2 regions of the Pseudomonas sp. EA_35y_Pfl2_R5 genome follow, and region 2 is predicted to be linked to the other one. Evidence: predicted binding sites of a transcription regulator. Region 2 holds the regulator's gene; the other holds the start of a gene.
The links. The regulator sigma-54, encoded in region 2, starts transcription at its own class of promoters, with help from an activator protein. The targets are predictions, from matches to a motif close to ANTGGCATNNANNTTGCTNT.
Positions count from the first base shown of each region.

Region 1: a site for sigma-54 is predicted at 2,428-2,447, ahead of glnA (glutamate--ammonia ligase). Genes of this name have one in related genera too.

Region 1 is NZ_CAXAOW010000004.1:129,749-141,741, forward strand. Features, by position in the region: gene AACX99_RS10645 (DUF4124 domain-containing protein) at 1-197, opposite strand, end outside; gene AACX99_RS10650 (DUF4124 domain-containing protein) at 200-754, opposite strand; gene glnA (glutamate--ammonia ligase) at 929-2,335, opposite strand; gene thiI (tRNA uracil 4-sulfurtransferase ThiI) at 2,662-4,116, shown strand; gene typA (translational GTPase TypA) at 4,274-6,094, shown strand; gene AACX99_RS10670 (IS1595 family transposase) at 6,156-7,118, opposite strand; gene AACX99_RS10675 (AI-2E family transporter) at 7,447-8,511, opposite strand; gene AACX99_RS10680 (M23 family metallopeptidase) at 9,092-10,351, shown strand; gene AACX99_RS10685 (NAD(P)/FAD-dependent oxidoreductase) at 10,454-11,860, opposite strand; gene AACX99_RS10690 (YkgJ family cysteine cluster protein) at 11,922-11,993, opposite strand, start outside.
Region 2 is NZ_CAXAOW010000007.1:589-12,581, reverse strand. Features, by position in the region: gene hisG (ATP phosphoribosyltransferase) at 1-166, opposite strand, end outside; gene murA (UDP-N-acetylglucosamine 1-carboxyvinyltransferase) at 171-1,436, opposite strand; gene AACX99_RS13685 (BolA family protein) at 1,449-1,688, opposite strand; gene AACX99_RS13680 (STAS domain-containing protein) at 1,951-2,259, opposite strand; gene AACX99_RS13675 (MlaC/ttg2D family ABC transporter substrate-binding protein) at 2,256-2,888, opposite strand; gene mlaD (outer membrane lipid asymmetry maintenance protein MlaD) at 2,903-3,373, opposite strand; gene mlaE (lipid asymmetry maintenance ABC transporter permease subunit MlaE) at 3,373-4,170, opposite strand; gene AACX99_RS13660 (ATP-binding cassette domain-containing protein) at 4,170-4,979, opposite strand; gene AACX99_RS13655 (KpsF/GutQ family sugar-phosphate isomerase) at 5,226-6,200, shown strand; gene AACX99_RS13650 (KdsC family phosphatase) at 6,200-6,739, shown strand; gene lptC (LPS export ABC transporter periplasmic protein LptC) at 6,747-7,316, shown strand; gene lptA (lipopolysaccharide transport periplasmic protein LptA) at 7,303-7,845, shown strand; gene lptB (LPS export ABC transporter ATP-binding protein) at 7,848-8,573, shown strand; gene AACX99_RS13630 (RNA polymerase factor sigma-54) at 8,711-10,225, shown strand; gene hpf (ribosome hibernation-promoting factor, HPF/YfiA family) at 10,419-10,727, shown strand; gene ptsN (PTS IIA-like nitrogen regulatory protein PtsN) at 10,743-11,216, shown strand; gene rapZ (RNase adapter RapZ) at 11,219-11,993, shown strand, end outside.

The DNA of each region.
Region 1 (11,993 bases), on a different contig from region 2:
GGTGCTGCAATTACCGGCGCGGTTTGCGTCTGCACGGTCGGCATCGAATTGCTGGGTGCCAACTCGACACGTTCGGCATTGCCCGATCTGGGCTTGTCGGTGAAGACGCGATTCCCTTCGGCGTCTATATAGGTGTAGACCTGCGCTAAGGCAGGCAGGGCGAGCAGCATCAGGCCGCAGAACAGCAGATTGCGCATAGTCAGGGGGCTGGCTTGGGTTTGGGTGGAGGTGGGCGCAGGGCCGGGCTGCTGGTGTTGACCCGCTGTACGGTAAAGGTGGCCGTGGCGCTCTGCTGGATCGATTGCTCGCCGCTGAGCACTTCTACAGCCAGGCTGTGCTCACCACGGTCAGCGTTGCTTATTTGCAGGCGTGGCACATTGCTTGGTTGGCCGTGCGGTTTGCCGTCGAGCAGCAGGCGTAGGCGGTGGTTGTTGGCCAGGCGTGGTTCGATCATCACACCTACGCTAAAGGTGCCGTTATTGGCACGCAGTGCTTCATCGTCGGGTATGCCGGTCAGCTGCAGGGTGCTGTAAGGCGCGGCATTGTCGACGGGGTCGGATGTGGTCGCTGCGGGCAGGCTGGGTGCCGGCATCGATACGCTATTGGTTTTCGGTAGCTCGACATTTTGTGTCGCCTGGCCTTCCGGCGGCTGGTCGGTGAATACCGTGTTGCCATTGGCGTCGGTGTATTTGTAGATCTGCGCGCTGGCCGGCAATGCCAGGCTCAGTAGCAGGCAGATGAATAGAGGGCGCATGCCTGACTCTCCCTAGTGGTGTGCCCTAAGCCTTGCACTGGTAAGGCGCTCTGGCAAGCATGTTGATGGCTGGGCGTATACCAGCGCAGAAAATGCCGGGTTAAACGGCAGCAGCCCCGGGCGGCTAAACGCAAAAAGGCCACCCGAAGGTGGCCTCTTGTACTGCGTGTCGAATTAGACGCTGTAGTACAGGTCGTATTCCAGCGGGTGTACGAAGGTGCGTACTTTGATTTCTTCTTCGGATTTCAGCTCGATGTAGGCATCGATAAAGTCGTCGGAGAATACGCCGCCTTTGGTCAGGAACGCACGGCCCTTGTCCAGCTCTTCCAGGGCTTCTTTCAGGCTGCCGCAAACCTGCGGGATCAGCTTGCCTTCTTCTGGCGGCAGGTCGTACAGGTTCTTGTCGGCTGCATCGCCAGGGTGGATCTTGTTCTGGATGCCATCCAGGCCAGCCATCAGCAGCGCTGCGAAAGCCAGGTATGGGTTGGCAGCCGGGTCTGGGAAGCGTGCTTCGATACGGCGGGCTTTCGGGCTCGACACGTAAGGAATACGGATCGAAGCCGAACGGTTACGCGCCGAGTAGGCCAGCATTACTGGGGCTTCGAAACCTGGGACCAGACGCTTATAGGAGTTGGTCGACGGGTTGGTGAAGCCGTTCAGGGCCTTGCCGTGCTTGATGATGCCGCCGATGAAGTACAGGGCGGTGTCGGACAGGCCGGCATAGCCTTCGCCAGCGAAGGTGTTCTTGCCATCTTTGGCGATGGACAGGTGCACGTGCATACCCGAACCGTTGTCGCCGTACAGCGGCTTCGGCATAAAGGTCGCGGTTTTGCCGTAGGCATCGGCCACGTTGTGTACGCAGTACTTCAGGGTCTGAACTTCGTCAGCCTTGGCGACCAGGGTGTTGAACTTCACACCGATTTCGTTCTGGCCGGCAGTCGCCACTTCGTGGTGGTGAACTTCGATGACCAGGCCCATTTCTTCCATGGCATTACACATGGCAGTACGGATTTCGTGGTCGTGGTCGCACGGCGGAACTGGGAAGTAGCCACCTTTGACGGCTGGGCGATGGCCCTTGTTGCCGCCTTCGATGTCGGCGTCGGTGTTCCAGGAACCTTGTTCGGAGTAGATCTTGAACATCGAGCCGGAGATGTCGGACTTGAACTTCACTTCGTCGAAGATGAAGAACTCAGGCTCTGGGCCAACGAATACGGTGTCACCGATGCCGGTGGTTTTCAGGAACTCTTCAGCGCGCTTGGCGATCGAGCGCGGGTCGCGGTCGTAGCCCTGCATGGTGCTTGGCTCAACGATGTCGCAAACCAGGATCAGCGTCGGCTCTTCGGTGAACGGGTCCAGTACAGCGGTTTCGTCAACCGGCATCAGGATCATGTCGGAGGCTTCGATGCCTTTCCAGCCATGGATGGAGGAGCCGTCGAACATTTTGCCGTGCTCGAAGAATTCGTCGTCCAGGGCGTCACGGGCCGGCATGGTCACGTGGTGCTGTTTGCCCTTGGTGTCGGTGAAGCGCAGGTCAACCCACTTCACGTCGTGTTCTTTAATAAGTTGAATCGACTTCGACATGCTGTCCTCCAGGTGGATAAGGCTCAAATCGTGAGCCCGCAATAGTACGGTAAGGCCGCGGCATACTCTGCCAGGGCATCCTGCCTCACAAGGGAGCAAATTGCATGCCAGTGCACAAGAATGGGTGTAAGCCCTGAAACTCAGGGTTGGCGGGGGCTGCGCGGCTCGGTGCGATAAATATTTGCACCGTTATGGTTCGCTGTATTTGTAGTGCGCTCTTTAATGGTGCGCTATTTGGGCGGTTGAGGATTTTTGATCAAAGCGTGAGCAATTTCCGCTATAATCCGCGCCCCTGTTTTTTCGCGGCCTCGGCACCCCCTGTTTTCATGAAACTGATCGTTAAAGTCTTCCCGGAAATCACCATTAAAAGTCGGCCAGTGCGTAAGCACTTTATCCGGCAGCTGGCGAAGAATATTCGCTCGGTTTTGCGTGAGTTCGATCCGCAGCTGCAGGTCAGCGGTGTGTGGGACAACCTGGAACTTGAAACTCAGCTCAGTGAGCCGAAAACCCTGCAGGCGATGATTGAGCGTCTGAGTTGCACGCCGGGCATCACCCACTTCCTGCAAGTCGATGAATACCTGCTGGGCGATTTCGACGACGTGCTGGAAAAGTGCAAGCTGCACTTCGCGGATCAGTTGCCGGGCAAAATTTTCGCCGTGCGCTGCAAGCGCGCCGGCAAACATGCGTTCAGCTCCATGGACGTGGAGCGCTATGTTGGCAGCCAGCTGCGCCAACAGTGTGGTGCGGCCGGTATCTCGCTGAAAGATCCCGAGGTGATTGTGCGGATGGAAATCCGCGACCAGCGCCTGTTCGTTATTCATCATCAGCACGAAGGCCTGGGCGGCTACCCGCTGGGCTCGCTGGAGCAGAGTCTGGTGCTGATGAGCGGTGGTTTCGACTCCACTGTGGCCGCCTATCAGATGATGCGGCGCGGCCTGGTCACCCATTTCTGCTTCTTCAATCTAGGCGGCCGTGCCCACGAGCTGGGCGTGATGGAAGTCGCGCATTACCTCTGGCAGAAGTACGGCAGCTCGCAACGCGTGCTGTTTATCAGTGTGCCGTTCGAAGAAGTGCTCGGCGAGATTCTCGGCAAGGTCGACAACAGCCACATGGGCGTGATCCTCAAACGCATGATGCTGCGCGCCTCCACGCGCATGGCCGAGCGTTTGCAGATTGATGCGCTGGTCACCGGCGAGGCGATTTCCCAGGTCTCCAGCCAGACCCTACCGAACCTCGCGGTGATCGATGCGGCCACCGAGATGCTGGTGCTGCGCCCGCTGCTGGCCAGCCACAAGCAGGACATCATCGACACCGCCACGCAGATCGGCACCGCCGAGTTCGCCAAGCACATGCCTGAATATTGCGGGGTGATCTCGGTCAACCCGACCACCAAGGCCAAGAAGCCGCGCGTCGAGCACGAAGAAAGCCAGTTTGATATGGCCGTGCTTGAGCGTGCGCTGGAGCGCGCCACCCTGCTGCCGATCGACAAGGTGATCGACGAACTGGGCAAGGATATTCAGGTCGAGGAAGTCAGCGAAGCGCTGGCTGGCCAAGTGATTATTGATATTCGCCACCCCGATGCCGCTGAGGATCAGCCGCTTGAGCTGCCCGGCATTGAGGTACAGGCGCTGCCTTTTTATGCCCTGAACAGCAAGTTCAAGGAGCTGGATGAGGCGCGCCAATACCTACTGTATTGCGACAAAGGCGTTATGAGTCGTTTGCATGCCCATCATCTGCTGAGTGAGGGGCATGCCAATGTGCGCGTTTATCGTCCGACATAAGACGCCCGGGTTGAATGGCGGCAGCATCCGCCATCGCCCTCCCGACATACAGGCGGCGTGACTCACGCATTCGCGCCGCCGAGCCGAAAATTGAAGTTAGTTAATACTTGCCACCTAGACTAAGTGGCACACCGAATCCTCTGATCGAGATACACACGTGATCGAAAATCTACGCAACATCGCCATCATTGCCCACGTTGACCATGGTAAAACCACCCTGGTAGACAAACTCCTGCGTCAGTCCGGCACTCTTGAGCGCGGCGAGCTCAACGACGAGCGCGTGATGGACAGCAACGACCAGGAAAAAGAGCGCGGCATTACCATTCTCGCCAAGAACACCGCGATCAACTGGAACGGCTACCACATCAACATCGTCGACACCCCCGGCCACGCCGACTTCGGCGGTGAGGTTGAGCGCGTAATGTCGATGGTTGACTCCGTGCTGCTGCTGGTTGACGCCCAAGACGGCCCGATGCCACAAACCCGCTTCGTGACCAAGAAGGCCTTCGAAGCCGGCCTGCGTCCAATCGTGGTGATCAACAAGGTTGACCGTCCAGGCGCGCGTCCGGACTGGGTTCTGGACCAGATCTTCGACCTGTTCGACAACCTCGGTGCCACCGAAGAACAGCTGGACTTCAAAGTCGTCTACGCCTCGGCCCTGAACGGCATTGCCGGTCTGGACCACACCGACATGGCTGAAGACATGACCCCGCTGTACCAGTCCATCGTCGACAACGTGCCGTCCCCGGCTGTTGACGTTGACGGTCCGTTCCAGATGCAAATCTCCGCACTGGACTACAACAGCTTCCTCGGCATTATCGGTGTTGGCCGTATCGCCCGTGGTCGCGTCAAACCGAACACCCCGGTGATCGCCATCGACGCCGACGGCAAGAAGCGCAACGGTCGTATCCTCAAGCTGATGGGTCACCACGGCCTGCACCGTGTCGACGTTGAAGAGGCCACCGCCGGTGACATCGTCTGTGTCAGCGGTATGGACTCGCTGTTCATCTCCGACACCCTTTGCGACATCAACCACGTTGAAGCGATGAAGCCGCTGACCGTCGACGAGCCGACCGTATCCATGACCTTCCAGGTCAACGATTCGCCGTTCTGCGGTAAAGAAGGCAAGTTCGTCACCAGCCGTAACATCAAGGAGCGTCTGGACAAAGAGCTGCTGTACAACGTGGCACTGCGCGTTGAAGAAGGCGACAGCGCTGACAAGTTCAAGGTCTCCGGCCGTGGTGAGCTGCACCTCTCGGTACTGATCGAAACCATGCGTCGCGAAGGCTTCGAAATGGGCGTGGGTCGTCCGGAAGTGATCATCCGTCAGGTTGACGGCGTGAAGCAGGAACCGTTCGAAAACGTCACCATCGACACCCCGGAAGAATCCCAGGGCAAGGTCATGGAAGAGATGGGTCTGCGTAAGGGCGACCTGACCAACATGGTGCCGGATGGCAAAGGCCGTGTGCGTCTGGAATACAACATCCCTGCTCGTGGTCTGATCGGTTTCCGTAACCAGTTCCTGACCTTGACCAACGGTGCTGGCATCCTGACCTCGATCTTCGATCGCTACGACACCATGAAGTCCGGCGACATGTCCGGCCGTCAGAACGGTGTGCTGGTATCGGTAGAAACCGGCAAGGCGCTGACCTACTCCCTGGAAACCCTGCAGGCGCGCGGCAAGCTGTTCGTCGAACACGGCCAGGAAATCTACAACGGTCAGATCGTCGGCCTGAACAGCCGCGACAACGACATGGGCGTTAACCCAACCAAAGGCAAGAAGCTCGACAACATGCGTGCTTCCGGTAAAGACGAAACCATCGCCCTGGTTCCACCTGTTCGCTTCACCCTGGAACAGGCCCTGGAATTCATCCAGGACGACGAGCTGTGTGAAGTCACGCCGAAGTCGATCCGTCTGCGTAAGAAGATCCTCGACGAAGGCGAGCGCACCCGCGCTGCCAAGAAAGCCAAGAACTGATACCAGTTCTAGCTAGCTAAAAAGCCCCCGCCGGCGCGAGCCTGCGGGGGCTTTTTCTTGGCTATGTCCCAATCGCGTGTTGCATGGTGCGCCCAACAGCCTCCTGGATGCAGTGAACCGGCTGAATACGCTGCTGATAGCGTTCAAGCATGCGGCGCCATCCTAGGTAGTTCGGGAGGTAGCGGGTGGCGACACCGTGGAAGCGTGCCATCCAGCTCTTCAGGCGGCTGTGGTAGGCATTCACGTTCTGAATGTGGAAAGCACCCTGGCGTACCCGCTCGCCAGGGCGCGAGTGGACGACATGGTGAGTAATGCCCTGAGTGCGGGCGAAGCTTGCGTAGACCGCGGCGCCATCACTGCACAGTACGGCCTCTTGGTCGATGAGCGGCAGTAAGGCTGTTCGCACATGCTCTGCATCCAGCCTTTCCAGCTTGAAGTCTGCGGTATGCCCCTCACTATCACGCACCGCCATGACCGGAATCTGATCCCTGCCAGTGCCGCGCGTTTTGCCCACCCCGGCCCTTTTGCGTGGTGCCCGCGGCAGCTTGCGCTGCCCCTTGAAGGACTCCAGAAAGAACGTCTCATCGACCTCAACGATTCCCGCTTCATGTGATGCATGGTGCTGGGCGGCGCAGGTCAGGAAGCGATGCCGCCAGAGAAAGGCTGTGTTCTTGCTGATACCGCATCGTTTGGCAGCCTTGCGCACGCTCAGGCCGTCAATCAGCGCTTGGGCGTAGTCCTTCCAGCGTTCGGGATAGTGCAAGCGAGCAAGGCTGCTGTTCGAAACCGCTGAGCATGTCCGCCGACAGGCCCGACAACGATAACGGCGCAAGCCACGCGACCAGCCCCAGGGAGCAAGATGTTCAGCCTTTGCTTGGCAATGTGGGCAGCTCTGAAGCGCTGGCAAGCTATCAAGAACCTCCATTGTTGGCGGTTCTTGCAGCGCCTGATGAAGTGCGGATTTTTGCTTGCTGCTGAGCTGGCTCACCTGAGCCAACCAGCGCTGAAAGGCTTGAGTATCCATGGTGGGCTGACCTCCCGAGCGGATGCCTGCCTTAAAGCTTAGTCCTGCAACACGGTCTTGGGACATAGCCTTTTTCTGGCTATGTATCAGGGCGTTTGCACGCCGCTTCTTTAGGGTGGGCGGCGCTGGACTGGTTATGGGTGGCACCAAGCGATTCGGCGCCGCGTGACCCACCATCGCGGATTGCGGGTGGACCTCCATGACGGGTTCAAGCCAATGGTGTTCACCTGATCCCGGTTATCGGCTAGGCCACCCTACGTATTACCGTGCTTCCTGTGCCGTACAGCTGTTCTGTCCCCTTAGTCCGCTAATCACGCCTGAAGCTTGGTTAGTCCGGCAATTTGACTGTCCTCTTCCCTCCTTCAAACAGGTTCCAGCTGGAGAGGAACAGTGCCGCCACCAGCGGCCCGATTACGAAGCCGTTGAGGCCCAGCAGGGCCAGGCCGCCGAGGGTGGAAACCAGGATCAGGTAGTCGGGCATGCGGGTGTCCTTGCCCACCAGGATGGGGCGCAGGATGTTATCCACCAGGCCGATCACCAGCACGCCGAAGACGGTGAGGGTCACCCCCTGCCAGAGGCTGCCGCTGGCTATCAGGTACACCGCGACGGGCACCCAAATAATGCCGGCCCCGACGGCAGGCAGCAGCGACAGAAATGCCATCAGCACGCCCCACAACAGCGGGCTGTAGATACCAAGCGCCCAGAATATAAGGCCGCCCAGTGCACCCTGTACTGCGGCGACTACAACATTGCCTTTTACCGTGGCGCGTACCACGCGGGTGAATTTGATCTGCAGGCGGCGTTTGGTGGCTTCGCCCAGCGGAATGGTTTCGCGAATTGTGCGCGCCATTTCCAGGCCATCACGCAGCAAGAAGAACAGCAGATAGAGCATGACGAAGAAGCTGACGAAGAAGGTAAAGGTGCCCTGACCGATGGCGAAGACCTTGGTGGCGAGAAACTGGCTGCCGGCCATGGCCACGGTTGAAATCTGTTCGCGCAGGCCATCGAGGTCGGAAATGCCGATACGGTCGAGCTGTACTTGCAGCGACGGCGGCAGCGCTCGGATGGTGCTGGTGACGTAGGTTCCGATATCCAGTTCGCCCGACTCCAGCTTCTTATAAAGGCTGGCACCTTCGGCCACGACCGCCGAGGTGATAAATATCACCGGGAGAATGGCTACCAGCAGGCAAACAATCAACGTCAGCAGGGCTGAAACATTGCCCCGGCCGCCAATGCGCCGCGCCATGCGCCGCTGCATCGGGGTAAATACCACCGCCAGCACCATGGCCCAGAAGACCGCACCATAGAACGGCAGCAGTATCCAGAAGAAGGCTACGGTCACTAGGACGAGGAGAAGAATGAAGGCTTTCTGTTCGACGTTGGGAATCTGCATGGCCGCTTCACTGGAGAGTTATGTTTGTTAGTCCCCCTCACTCTGAGCAAAGTTGCTTAATTCGCTACGCCCTGCCGTTGACGTGTGGTTCGACAGCTCTGGGATACTGAAAGCTGGCCACGATCATTTATCCAGGCGCAGAGGAGGGCCGCTATGCGTGATGAAGGCAGGGGCCGCAGGTCTGAGGTCGGCGAATAATCGGGGGGGCAGGCCACGGTTATCTTGACCTTTCGCCTAGCGGCATATGGATAAGGCGTTTTCATATGCCGCGCCAATCACGAGCTGAGGCAAGCCACTTGGGCCGACGCAGAAGCACGATGCGATCCCTTAATTTATTGCCGGATTCTGCCCTGTTTAGTTGCTTAGGCACGTTTTCTTTACAACTTTTTCCATCTATTGCTTAGTTCTAATTGTTTTAATTTCTCCGGGCTTTGTTTCTTGATAATTATTTCTTGTTGGCTAGCCTCTGGTTGCCTGAGCTATGAGAAGGCAAATGCACGGTCGTGTGTATGCAGTCCATGGCGAGGTCTAATAGGTGTTCTGAAAAAATTCCGATTAAATGTCATGGATGGATAACATAATGAATGGACGCACATGTATTGGTATGGCCTCCGGGGTTTTGATTTTCTCCTGCCTGGAAATGACGGTATTAACTACGCAGGCTATTGCCAGCGAAATAAATCACCCTGCCTATAACTTCTCAGTTCATGAATTAAAGCGCCTGCAGCCAGTAGGCGATGAGCTGCTTTTTAGCAATGAGTTATTTCTATATGGACGCGATGCAGAGGCGTTTGACCTTGCCGGTTATCTAGCGGTGCATGCGCCTCAGCTACGTGACAAGCAGGAACTGATCGCCCATTGGAGCGGCTATTACAGTATCAATCCCAAGGTGGTACTGGCGCTTATGGAGCTGAAGAGTGGATTGATGTCTGCACCCAGCCAGGAGAAGTTGCGCACCCCTTTTGCGGGGTTGTCCAAGGCGAGTGATTTTGCCGGGCAATTGCGTGATGTTTTGCAGCAGCTATCGCAACGTTTTTACGGTTTTGAGGCTTATCAGCTCAGGCAGGCGCGCACTGGCGATCGGCGCTCAGGTCAAGATGCAGGGGTGCTGAACGGTGCCAGCGCCGCGTTATTAGGGCTTCTTTATGATGCGAGCAGTGAGCCTGTGGTGCTTATAAAGAAACCGTCGCTGCAAGGTTTTACTCAACAGTTTGCTCAGCTATTTAATACGCCTTCTGAGCAGATGAGCCCCGTAGAGTCGAGCGGCGAAGTGGTGCTGGCGGCGAGTGCTCTCCCCCCGACTAATATGCTCCAGCTACCCTGGTATCAGGGTTATTCCTGGCAATCAAATGGCGCTCACTCCCACACGGGATCGGGTTCGCCGTACTCCTCCATTGATGTGTCCTATGACTGGCCGGGTTGGGGAGCGGCCACATACAGTGTGGCGGCTGCGCATGATGGCCGTGTCACGGTTATGTCGCGCTGCCAGGTGCGCGTCACCCACGCCAATGGTTGGGCGACCAACTATTACCACATGGACAATATTCGGGTGAGTAATGGGGAGATCATCACGGTTAATACAAAATTGGGAAACTATGCGAGTAACCGAAATACCGCGCTGTGCGAGGGAGGAAGTTCAACTGGGCCGCACTTGCATTTTTCACTTTTATACAATGGGCGTTATGTCTCATTGCAGGGCGTTAATCTCGGTGCCTTCCGTATTTCGGTGGGTTCTTACAATTACGACAATCAATGCAATCGCTTCAATTTCTACAATTTGAATACACGGCGCTACCAGTGCGCTTGGAGTGCGCTGTATAACGCGGGGCCGTTGAATTAGCCCTGTGAGGTGATCTGCTGTTATCGCTGCAACTAACCCAGGTGCTAGTTGCTCGGTCTTGGGCTGATATCCGCCAGGGTGCCTTGCTTGTGAACCGCTCCGTTAATGCATAAATTTTTCCATGGTGCCGGCCAGGCTGCTGGCCAGCTTGCGCCGCCATGGGGGACTGTCTGGGTTGGCCAGCACACGGTCTTCGTGCGCAAAACTCTGGATGATTGCGTTGTAGCCGAGCCAGCGCAGCGGCTCCGGTTCCCAGCGCGGCAGGCGATTGATTGGTTGGTCGCCCAGCACCCAGGGTTGGCGGGTCAGTTCGCTTTGCTGGTTGAGAATCAAGTCCGCCAGGGTGCGCCCGCCGAGGTTGCTGGCGCCGACACCTTCGCCGCCGTAACCGCCGGCCAGGGCGATGCCGTTGCGTCGGTCTACCAGCATGTGCGGGCGAAAGCGCCGTGCCATGCCCAGGTTACCGCCCCAGGCGTGGGTGATCCGCACCTGCTTGAGCTGCGGGAAGAGTTCGCCGAACAGGTAGCGGCGCAAGTCGCGCTCGTTCTCGCTGAGGTTGAAGTCGTGGCGCAGTTGGCCGCCAAAGCGATAGCCGCCGCGGGCACCGAACACCAGCCGGTCGTCGGCGCTGCGCTGGCCATAGGTGACCTGGCGGCTGTTCTCACTGAAGGCCTGGCCGCGCTCCAGGCCGATATCGGCCCAAACTTCCTTGGGTAGCGGCTCGGTGGCCACCAGCAGGCTCTGCACCGCGAGTTGGTGTTTGCCCAAGGGCGGCAGGCTGGCGGCGTAACCTTCAACGGCCGGGACGATCCAGTCGGCGCGCACGCTGCCGCTGGCGGTGCGCACCATACCGGTTTGCCAGTCGGTCACGCGGCTCTGCTCATACAGCTCAACGCCCATGGCCGCTACGCAGCGAGCCAGGCCGCGCACTAGTTTGGCCGGCTGAATGGTCGCGCAGTGTGGCGTATAAATCGCGCCGTAGGCATTGGCCAGTTGCAGCTGTTTGCCCAGATCGAAGGGTGTTAACCAGCGGTAGTCATTTTCATCCAGGCCTAGGGCACGCAGTTCGGCCAGATATTGACGCAGGCTGGTCAGCTGTTCGGGGTAGCGTGCGGCGCAATACAGTACGCCGGCTTTGCGGTAATCGCAGGCGATCTGCTCGCGCTGCAGCACGCTGGCGACTTCATCGGGTATGCCATGCAGCAGCTTATAGGCACTTTGGCGTGCGGCGCTGGGCTGGTCGGCGAGCAGGCTGTCTTGGCCGAGCAGGTTGCCCATCAGCCAGCCGCCGTTGCGTCCGGAAGCGCCGAAGCCGGCAATCTCGCCTTCGAGGATGACTATGCGTAAATGTGGCGCCTGCCGCTTGAGGTAATAGGCGGTCCACAGGCCGGTGTAGCCCGCGCCGATGATGGCCACATCGGCATGCAGGTCTTCGGTAAGCGCGGGGCGGGCGGTCAGCGGTTTGTCCAGCTGATCCATCCACAGGCTGAGGGTGTGCCATGGGAACATGCAGGTTGACCTAGTTCGCAAGGAGGGCGCCTAGGATAAACCAGTGTGGCGAGGGGAGAGCTCAGGCTTTGGGCTTGTATGCGCAATAACCCGGGCGCGGACCGATTTTCGGATGGTTGCGGCAGGTATCCGG
Region 2 (11,993 bases):
GCACGTCGGTGGCACGTACGATCAACAGACGCACATCATCCAGGGTGGTTGGGATGATCAGCTTGCGGCTTTTATCCGGGTTTTCGGTCGGCTCAATACCCGCCGCCGCCAGCAGCGGCAGGGTGTCATCGAGAATCCGGCCTTTGGAAAGGGCAATAGTCAGCATGGTCTTAGCCCGGCACGCGGCGAATCTTCGCCCCCAGCAACTGCAGTTTTTCCTCGATGCACTCGTAACCACGGTCGATGTGGTAGATGCGGTCGATCAGGGTGTCGCCTTCGGCAATCAGTGCCGAGATCACCAAGCTGGCCGATGCACGTAGATCCGTGGCCATAACGGGGGCGCCCTTGAGCTTTTCAGCACCGGTGACGATGGCGGTGTTGCCTTCTACCTGGATCTGCGCGCCCATACGGATCATTTCATGCACGTGCATAAAGCGGTTTTCGAATACGGTTTCGATCACCGTGCCAGTGCCCTCGGCAATCGCATTGAGGGCAATAAACTGCGCCTGCATATCGGTGGGGAACGCCGGGTACGGAGCAGTACGCAGGTTCACGGCTTTCGGCCGCTTGCCATGCATGTTCAGCTCAATCCAGTCGTTGCCGCAGGTGATTTCCGCACCGGCTTCCTGCAGTTTCGACAGCACTGCTTCCAAGGTAGTCGGATCGGTGTCCTTGACCTTGACCCGGCCGCCCGTGACGGCAGCCGCTACCAGGTAGGTGCCGGTTTCGATACGGTCGGGCATCACGCTGAAACGCGCGCCGTGCAAACGCTCCACGCCATCGATAATGATGGTATCGGTACCAGCGCCGGTTATCTTCGCGCCCATGGCGATCAGGCAGTTAGCCAGGTCAACCACTTCCGGCTCACGCGCGGCGTTTTCCAGCACGCTGCGGCCTTTGGCCAGGGTCGCTGCCATCATGATGTTTTCAGTACCGGTCACACTGACGGTATCGAAGAAGAAATGCGCGCCACGCAAACCGCCTTCCGGTGCCTTGGCCTTGATGTAACCGGCTTCGACATCGATGATCGCGCCCATGGCTTCAAGGCCACGAATGTGCAGGTCAACCGGACGCGAACCGATGGCGCAACCGCCTGGCAGGGCGACTTCGGCATAACCGAAACGCGCCACCATCGGCCCCAGCACCAGGATCGAGGCGCGCATGGTTTTCACCAGCTCATAGGGTGCAACCAGTGTCTTGATCGCCCGCGCGTCGACTTCGACACTGAGCTTCTCGTCGATGATCGGTTCGATACCCATGCGCCCGAACAACTCGATCATGGTGGTGATGTCGTGCAGGTGCGGCAGGTTGCAGATGGTGACAGGCGCGTCACCGAGCAGGGTGGCGGCGAGAATCGGCAGGGCAGAGTTCTTCGCCCCGGAAATGCGGATTTCGCCATCAAGGCGCACACCGCCGGTAATAATCAGTTTGTCCATGATTCTCTCGGTTTAGGAGCGCGCGGCCCAATCGGCACGGCTAAAGAATTTCATACTCACGGCGTGGATGCTGCCATCGGCGATCCAGGCATTGAGGTGAGCGTAAATCTGCTGTTGACGCTTGACCGGGCTGAGAGCGGCCAGCTCATCACTGATCAGGTTCAGCTGAAAGTTGCAGCCTTCGCCTTCAACTTCCACCTGGGTATTCGGCAATTTAGCCTCAAGGAGACTCTTTACTTCTAAGGCCTGCATGCTCAACCTCAATCAATACATGGATTAACGACAGCCGAGCATACGCCCGCGGGTCGGGCATCATACAAAAAAGCCCCTCGCCTGCGAACCCCGCATTATTGCCAGCCGACCGAAACCCTGCTCTGAACCTGTTTACGATCTCGCGAGCTAGAGCCAGACAAGGCAAAAACAGCCGCGGAAGCGGAGTTTACTGGTGTAAATCAGCATTCCGAGGCTGTTTTTAACGCCGGATGGCAGACGCACAGCAGATCGTAGGCAGGTTTCAGGCTTGCAGCGGAAGAATTTCCAGCAGACCACAAACGCCAGCGATCTCACGCATGTCCTTGGGCAGATTGCTCACACCAAGGGTCTTGCCGGCTGCACTGGCGTCACGCATAAACGCCAACAACAGCGATAGCCCGACGCTGCTGGACTTCTCCACACCCGTGCAATCAATCACGCACGCCGCCGCAGGACTGACCTTGAGCAGGCGCGCACCTTGCTCACGCAACGCCGGTGCGCTCAGGTAATCAAGCACACCGACCAGGCTGAACACCCCGGGAGACGCCTCACTGATGCTGGCCTGACTCACGATGCATTTGCCCCCTGGCGGGCTTTGGCAACGGTTTCGGTCCAGTTGTCGATAACCTTGTCCAGGTCATTGCGATTGTCCTGCATGGCCTGGGAAAACTGGTCACGGAACAGTTTGCCGACGTTGATGCCGTTGATGACCACGTTGCGCATCTTCCAGGTGCCATCGAGGCTGACCATGGTGTAGGACAGCGGGTAGACCGTACCCTTGCCGTCCTTGATCTCCATATTTACCGAAGTGCGCTCAGGGTCCTGCTGACCGCTGACCGGCAGCACGCGAATGTCCTGATTGTTGTACTCCAGCAGGGCATTGCCATAGAACTGCATCAGGCTGCGCTTGAAGTTCTCCTGAAAGCGCTGCATCTGCTCGGGCGAGGCCTGGCGTGAGTAACGCACAGTCATCACGCCACGGGAAATCCCGTCGACATCCACCACCGGGCCAAGAATGCTGTTCAGCGCGTTGTAAAACGCGCCTGGATCGGTGCGGTACTGTTCCTTGTTGGCCTTGAGGTCGGCCAGCAGCGTAGTGGTGGTCTCTTGCACCACCTCATGAGCCGCTGGGGCCGCCAACAACGGCAAGGACATGGCCGCCAGGCAGATAAAAAGACCGTTACGCAGTGCCTTGAACATAGTCATTACCTCTATTAATTAGCCTGGTCTTTGTTGACTGAATTGAGCAGAAACTTGCCAATCAGATCTTCCAACACCAATGACGACTGCGTGTCGTGAATGGTGCCGCCATCGCTCAGCACTTCTTCTTCTCCGCCCACGCTAATCCCAACGTATTTCTCACCCAGCAGACCTGCGGTCAGAATCGACGCAGTGGAGTCTGCCGGCAGGTTATCCACGGCATCATCCAAGACCATGGTGACGCGCCCCATATAGCTGTTGCGGTCCAGATCGATCGCAGTGACCTTGCCGATGGTCACACCGGCCATGGTCACTTTCGATCTGACCGTCAAACCGGCGATATTCTCAAAGTGCGCATACACCTTATAGGTATTGTCGCCACTGCCAACGGTCAGGCCGCTGACGCGCAACGCCAACAGCAACAAGGCCAACAACCCGGCCAACAGGAACAAGCCGACACCAATTTCCAGCGTGCGGTTCTGCATCAGAAATCTCCAAACATCAAAGCGGTCAGAATAAAGTCCAGCCCCAATACGGCGAGTGAGGCGTACACCACGGTCTTAGTGGTGGCACGACTAATACCTTCCGAAGTCGGCTCACAGTCATAGCCCTGGAACACGGCGATCCAAGTCACGACAAACGCAAAGACCACGCTCTTAATCACACCATTGAGCACGTCTTCACGAAACGAAACACTGTTTTGCATATTGGCCCAGAACGAGCCCTCATATACGCCCAGCCAGTCGACAGCGACCATCGCCCCACCCCAGATGCCGACCACGCTGAAGATCATCGCCAGCAATGGCATCGAGATAAAGCCAGCCCACAGACGCGGGGCGACGATGTACTTGAGCGGGTCAACGCCGATCATCGCCAGACTCGACAGCTGCTCGGTAGATTTCATATTGCCGATTTCAGCGGTCAGCGCTGAGCCGGCGCGCCCGGCAAACAGCAAGGCAGTCACCACTGGACCCAGCTCACGCAGCAGGGTCAGGGCAACCATTTGCCCCACCGCCTGCTCAGAACCGTATTTGGCCAGAATGCTGAAGCCCTGCAACGACAACACCATGCCGATAAAAATGCCGGACACGACGATGATGGCCAGAGACATCACCCCAACCGAATACAGCTGCTTGATCAATAACTGAAAGCTGTTGCCGGTCGTGCCACGACCAAACAGCGCGCGCAGCAGAAACAGCCCCGAGCGCCCCAGCGTAGCCACCACATCAATACCGGCGCGACCGAACAGGCGCACCCGTTCGAGCACAGATGTCTTGCGCATCAGCGCTCCCCCAGAAGATCGTCGCGGTAATTGGCCGCAGGAAAGTGAAACGGCACAGGACCATCCGGTATGCCCTGCATAAACTGACGCACACGCGGGTTATCCGAATTCATCAACTCGGCTGGGGTGCCCTGCCCCAGCACCTGAGTGTCGCCGACGACATAGATGTAGTCGGCAATGCTCGCGGTTTCCGCGAGATCATGGGACACCACAATGCTGGTAATCCCCAGCGCATCACTGAGCAGACGAATCAGTCGCACCAGAACACCCATGGCTATAGGGTCCTGGCCAACGAAAGGTTCGTCATACATCAGAATCTGCGGATCCAGAGCAATCGCCCGAGCCAGCGCCACGCGACGCTTCATGCCGCCTGACAACTCATCCGGCATCAAGTCCAGAGCACCGCGCAGGCCGACTGCTTGCAACTTCATCAAGACAATGTCGCGAATCATCTCTTCCGGCAGCTGGGTATGCACCCGTAGCGGAAAGGCGACGTTTTCGAACACATCCAAGTCGGTAAACAGCGCACCACTCTGGAACAGTACACCCATCTGCTTGCGCATATCGAACAGCTCGCTGCGCGACAGCGTCGGCAAATTCAGGCCATTGACCCAGACCTCACCCTGGCTCGGCTTGAGTTCGGCAGCAATCAGACGCAGCAAAGTGGTTTTGCCACAACCAGACGGCCCCATAATCCCGGTGACCTTGCCACGGGGAATGCGGATATCGACGTTTTTGAAAATATCCCGCTCACCGCGTTTAAAGCTGACGTTCTTCAGCTCAACTGCATACGGGTTCTCGGCGCTCATCTGGACTCCTTGCTCAACGCTTGCCTGACTGACGCATCGCCCGGAACAAAGGGCACTACGGATCATCGAACGTACCGAAAATGGCCGCGAACTATACCACCGAGGTATTCGCCGCCCAAGGCTGAAGGTGTTGCCAGAGATAAGCACCGCACAGTTCCGACAAACAACTCGACACTGGAAATACTGGGCAGGCGCACCTTTACCGTTATAATCGGCAGCTTTTAGCCCGTACGCCGCAGAGAAGTCATGAGCCAGTCCACCGATCTGATCCAGTCAGCGCAACGCACCATCCGCTTGGAGCTCGAAGCCATCCAGGACCTGCTGGCACGTATCAACGGTGATTTTGTGCGGGCCTGCGAGCTGATTCTCGCCAGCAAAGGCCGCGTCGTGGTGGTCGGCATGGGCAAATCCGGCCACGTCGGCAACAAGATTGCCGCCACCCTGGCCAGCACCGGCACCACTGCGTTTTTTGTGCATCCGGCCGAAGCGAGCCATGGCGACATGGGCATGATCACCCGCGATGACGTGGTGCTGGCCCTGTCCAACTCCGGCTCTACCGCAGAAATCGTTACCCTTCTGCCGCTTATAAAGCGCCTTGGCATCCGCCTGATCAGCATGACCGGCAACCCGGAGTCGCCACTGGCCAAGGCAGCCGAAGTCAACCTGGACGCCCGCGTATCCCAGGAAGCCTGCCCACTGAACCTGGCACCAACCTCTTCCACTACGGTATCGCTGGTACTCGGCGACGCCCTGGCCATCGCTCTGCTGGAAGCCCGCGGCTTTACCGCCGAAGATTTCGCATTCTCCCACCCCGGCGGTGCATTGGGCCGACGCCTGCTGCTCAAGGTGGAAAACGTTATGCACGCTGGCGACAGCCTGCCGCGCGTAAAACGCGGCACCTCGCTGCGCGACGCGCTGCTGGAAATGACCCAAAAAGGCCTGGGCATGACAGTGGTCACCGAGGACGATGGTCGCCTGGCCGGGATCTTCACCGACGGCGATCTGCGCCGTACCCTGGACCGCAACATCGACGTGCGCCAGACCATTATCGATGACGTAATGACCGCCCACGGCAAGACCGCCCGCGCGGAAATGCTTGCGGCAGAGGCTTTGAAAATCATGGAAGACCACAAGATCAGCTCACTGGTGGTGATCGACGACAACGACCTACCTGTAGGCGCCCTGAACATGCACGACCTGCTTCGCGCCGGAGTGATGTGATGAGCCTTGACCTGACTAACCCCGACCTACTGCAGCGCGCCCAGGCCATCAAGCTGGCGATATTTGATGTCGACGGCGTGCTCACCGACGGTAAGCTGTACTTTCTGGTCGACGGCAGCGAATTCAAGACCTTCAACACCCTTGATGGCCATGGCATCAAGATGCTGATCAATTCCGGCGTGCGCACCGCGATTATCAGCGGCCGCAAAACCCCCGTGGTTGAACGCCGCGCGCAGAACCTGGGGATTCAACACCTGTATCAGGGCCGCGAAGACAAGCTGGTGGTGCTCGATGAGCTACTCGGCGAACTGGGCCTAGACTATGCACAAGTCGCATACCTCGGTGACGACCTGCCCGATCTGCCGGTGATCCGCCGCGTAGGCCTCGGCATGGCAGTCGCCAGCGCCGACGGCTTTGTTCGCCAGCATGCCCACGGGATTACCCGCGCTCGCGGGGGCGAAGGCGCTGCACGCGAGTTCTGCGAACTGATCATGCACGCCCAAGGCACCCTTGAAGCCGCTCAAGCCGCATACTTATAGGCCAACCATGCCCCGCAAGTTATTCAACATTGCTCTGTTCGCCTTTGTCGCACTGCTGGTCGCAGCCCTCGGCTACTGGAACCTCAGCCCCGAAAGCTTCAACCAGCAGACGCACAGCGCTGCAGCTGAAAGCACCATCGACTTTTACGCCACTAACACCTACACCGTGCAATACCAGGCCGACGGCAAACTGCACTACGAGCTGACGACCGACAAGGTCGAGCACGTCAAGACCAGCGACATCACCCTGATGACCAGCCCGAACATGAACCTGTTCCGCGGCACCGAGCTGCCCTGGAAAATCCGCAGCGAGCGCGGTGAAGTGTCGCCAGGCGGCGTTGAAGTCGAACTGATCGACAAGGTGCGCGTTGAGCGTACAGATGCCAAAGGCCGTCCGACCATCCTCACCACCAGCCGCCTGACCGTATTCCCCGAGAAGGAATATGCGCAGACCCAGCAAGCCGTTAGAATCGACGCGGCCAATGGGGTGACCACGGCAAAAGGAATGAAAGCGTACATGAATGACGGCAGGATGCTCCTGCTGTCCAACGTAAGAGGTCAGCATGAGGCTCGTTAACACCCTCCCCCTACTACTCAGCCTCAGCGCCGCACTCGGAAGTGTCAGCGCCTGGGCACTGCCATCCGACCGCGAACAGCCGATCCGCATCCAGGCCGATAGCGCGGAACTCGATGACAAACAAGGCGTTGCCGTCTATCGCGGCGACGTAGTCATTACTCAGGGCACCATGAAGGTCACTGGCGACACAGTGACCATCACCCAGAATGCCCAGGGCGATGTCGAGGTATTTACCTCGGTCGGCAAGCCGGCCTACTACGAGCAACTGCCGTCAGCCGACAAGCAGATCGTCAAGGCCTACGGCCTGACCATCCAGTACTTTATGGCCAACGAGCGCGTGGTACTGATCGACCAGGCCAAGGTGATTCAGGAAGGCAACACCTTCGAAGGCGAGAAAATCGTCTATGACACCCAACGCCAGATCGTTAACGCCGGCCGCGCCACAGGCACCAACGTCACCGCGCCACGTCCGCGCATCGACATGGTGATCCAGCCGAAGAACAAACCAGCCGACCAGCAGGCGCAGTAATAATGGCCACATTGAAAGCCCAACACCTGGCGAAGAGCTACAAAGGCCGCCAGGTCGTGCGCGACGTTAGCCTGAGCATCGATAGCGGGCAGATCGTCGGCCTGCTTGGCCCCAACGGCGCCGGCAAGACCACCTGTTTCTACATGATCGTCGGCTTGGTACAGGCCGATCAGGGCCGCGTGTTGATCGACGACCTCGATGTTAGCCACCAGCCGATGCATGGCCGCGCTCGCGCCGGCATCGGCTACCTGCCGCAGGAAGCCTCAATTTTCCGCAAGCTCAGCGTGGCCGACAACATCATGGCCATCCTGGAGACCCGCAAGGATCTTGACGGCCCTACACGCCGCAAAGAACTCGAAGGCCTGCTGCAGGAATTCCATATCAGCCATATCCGCGACAACCTCGGCATGAGCCTGTCCGGCGGTGAGCGCCGCCGCGTGGAAATTGCCCGCGCCCTGGCGACTAATCCCAAGTTCATCCTGCTAGACGAACCGTTCGCCGGCGTCGATCCTATTTCGGTAGGCGATATCAAGCAGATCATCCACCACCTCAAGGCCAAGGGTATCGGCGTGTTGATCACCGACCACAACGTGCGCGAGACCCTGGACATCTGCGAAACCGCCTATATCGTCAGCGATGGCCAACTGATCGCCGAAGGTGATGCCGAGACCATTCTGGCTAACCAGACAGTGAAAGAAGTTTACCTGGGGCATGAGTTCAGGCTGTAGCTACAGCTTTTCTCAAGCCGACTGCAGCCAAGGCTAGGCAAAACCTTTAAAGTCAGGCATATAATTTGCTTCCTAGTGGCGCTTTTTGAAAACGCCCTGTAGTGGATTGCGCACGACGCCGGTAAATAAGGTCTGCAATGAAACCATCGCTAGTCCTGAGAATGGGCCAGCAGCTGACGATGACACCGCAGCTGCAACAGGCCATCCGCCTGCTCCAATTGTCTACCTTGGATCTGCAACAAGAGATCCAGGAGGCCTTGGAGTCCAACCCGATGCTCGAACGCCAGGAAGATGGCGATGATTTCGACAATTCGGACCCCATGGCCGATGGAGCAGAAAGCGCCAGCCCCAGCGAACAGCCCGAAGCGCCCTATCAGGAAACCAGCTACCAGGAAGCCACGCAGACCGTGGACAACCTGGAAGAAGGTGATTGGGGCGAGCGTATCCCCAACGAGCTGCCCGTCGACACCGCCTGGGAAGACATCTACCAGACCAGCGCCAGCAGCCTGCCCAGTAGCAGCAACGATGACGACGAGTGGGATTTCACCACCCGCACCTCGAGCGGCGAAAGCTTGCAAAGCCACTTGCTGTGGCAACTCAATCTGGCACCAATGTCGGACAAGGACCGCCTGATTGCCGTCACCTTGATCGACTGCATCAACCAGCAGGGCTATCTGGAAGAAACCCTGGAAGAGGTGGTCGAAGCCTTCGACCCGGAGCTGGACATCGAGCTCGATGAAGTCGAAGCCGTGCTGCACCGCATTCAGCAGTTCGAGCCAACCGGTATCGCCGCGCGCAACCTGGGCGAATGCCTGCTTCTGCAACTGCGTCAGCTGCCAGCAAAAACTCCGTGGCTGAGCGAAGCCCAGCGCCTGGCCAACGACTATCTCGACTTGCTCGGCAGTCGCGACTACAGCCAGCTGATGCGCCGCATGAAGCTCAAGGAAGACGAGCTGCGCCAGGTTATCGACCTGATCCAGAGCCTCAACCCGCGCCCTGGCTCGCAGATCGAGTCCAGCGAGCCGGAATACGTGGTGCCTGACGTCATCGTGCGCAAGCACAACGAGCGCTGGCTGGTGGAACTCAACCAGGAAGCCATGCCGCGCCTGCGGGTCAACGCGCAATACGCCGGTTTTGTGAAACGTGCCGACTCCAGCGCCGACAACACCTTTATGCGCAACCAGCTGCAAGAAGCACGCTGGTTTATCAAGAGCCTGCAAAGCCGCAACGAAACCCTGATGAAGGTCGCCACGCAGATCGTCGAGCATCAGCGCGGCTTCCTCGATTACGGCGACGAGGCGATGAAACCCCTGGTGCTGCACGATATTGCCGAAGCTGTAGGCATGCATGAATCGACCATTTCGCGGGTGACCACGCAGAAATTCATGCACACCCCGCGTGGTATTTACGAGCTGAAATACTTCTTCTCCAGCCACGTCAGCACGTCCGAAGGTGGTGAATGCTCGTCCACCGCGATCCGTGCCATCATCAAAAAACTGGTCGCCGCGGAAAATGCGAAAAAGCCGTTGAGTGACAGCAAGATCGCTGGTTTACTGGAAGCACAGGGCATTCAAGTCGCTCGCCGCACGGTCGCCAAGTACCGTGAATCCCTCGGAATAGCGCCATCCAGTGAGCGCAAACGATTGATCTAAGGCAGCACGAAGAAGGAAGACAACTACTCGTACAGAATATGCCCAGGTCTCGCCTTTTCGCATATGCAGCCATACTGTCAGCATGCAATTAGCGACCGTGCCAGGCTCGTTCTACCAGAGTCTTCCACGCCACAGTGTTCCGGCGGCAGGCCTCTCGCCTGCCTCTTACACACGGCAACAAGGAGAAAGCGGTATGCAAGTCAACATCAGTGGACACCAGCTGGATGTGACCGACGCCCTACGCGACTACATCGCCGAAAAACTCGGCCGATTGGAGCGCCACTTCGACAAGATTACCAACGTGCAAGTCATCATGGAGGTCGAGAAGCTCAAACAGAAAATCGAAGCGACCCTGCACATTGCTGGCGGCGAAGTCGTCGCCAACGCCGAGCATGAAGACATGTACGCAGCCATCGATCTACTGACAGACAAACTCGACCGACAACTCATCAAACACAAGGAAAAACAGCTCGACCGCCAACAGGGCGCTATGGCCCGCTGACGTCGTCTATCTCCTATGATCCGACTTGAAACTATCCTGACCCCCGGCCGTTCCCTGGTGAACGTGCCGGGCGGCAGCAAAAAACGTGTCCTCGAACAGATTGCCAACTTGGTGGCGCGCGAGCTGCCTGACCTGGATGGCCAAGATATCTTCGAAAGCCTGATTGCCCGGGAAAAACTCGGCTCGACCGGTTTCGGTAATGGCATTGCCATTCCGCACTGTCGCCTGCCCGGTTGCACCGCGCCGATCAGCGCCCTGCTGCGCCTGGACTCCGCCGTGGACTTCGACGCCATCGACGGCGCACCAGTGGACCTGCTGTTTGTCCTGCTAGTGCCCGAAGCCGCCACCGATGCTCACCTGGAACTGTTGCGGCAGATCGCCAGCATGCTCGATCGCGGCGATGTGCGTGCCAACCTGCGGCAAGCCGAAAGCAGCGAAGCCCTGTATCAGGTGGTCGTGGACGTACAAAGTCAACTCAACCGAGCCTGAGCATGCGCCTAATCATCGTCAGCGGGCGCTCCGGCTCCGGGAAAAGCACCGCCCTCGATGTACTTGAGGACAACGGCTTCTACTGCATCGACAACTTGCCCGCCGGCCTGCTACCTGAACTGGCCGAACGCGCCTTGCTGCACACCGAGCTGCTGCATCCGCAGGTCGCAGTGTCGATTGATGCGCGCAATCTGCCGAGCCATCTCAAGCGCTTTCCCGAGCTGCTTGAAGAAGTTCGCGCGCGGCACATCAAGTGCGATGTGATCTACCTGGATGCTGACGAAGAAACCCTGCTCAAGCGCTTCTCCGAGACCCGCCGGCGCCATCCGCTGACCAATGAGAGCCGCTCATTGGCTGAAGCCATTGCCGATGAAAGCCTGCTCCTAGGCCCGATTATCGACTTGGCCGACTTGAAGATCGACACCACCCACCTCAACCTCTACCAGCTGCGCGATAGCCTCAAGCTACGACTGCTCAACCAGCCTGAGCCGGGCACCGCGTTTCTGATCGAATCCTTTGGCTTCAAACGCGGCATGCCGGTGGATGCCGACCTGGTGTTCGATGTGCGCTGCCTGCCTAATCCTTACTGGAAGCCGGACTTGCGCGATTATTCCGGGCTTGATCAGCCCGTGGTCGACTACCTCTCGGCCCAGGCCGATGCTGAAGATATGTACCAGGACATCCTCGCCTACCTGACCAAATGGCTGCCACGTTTTGCCGCCAGCAACCGCGCCTACGTCACTGTGGCAATTGGTTGTACCGGTGGCCACCACCGCT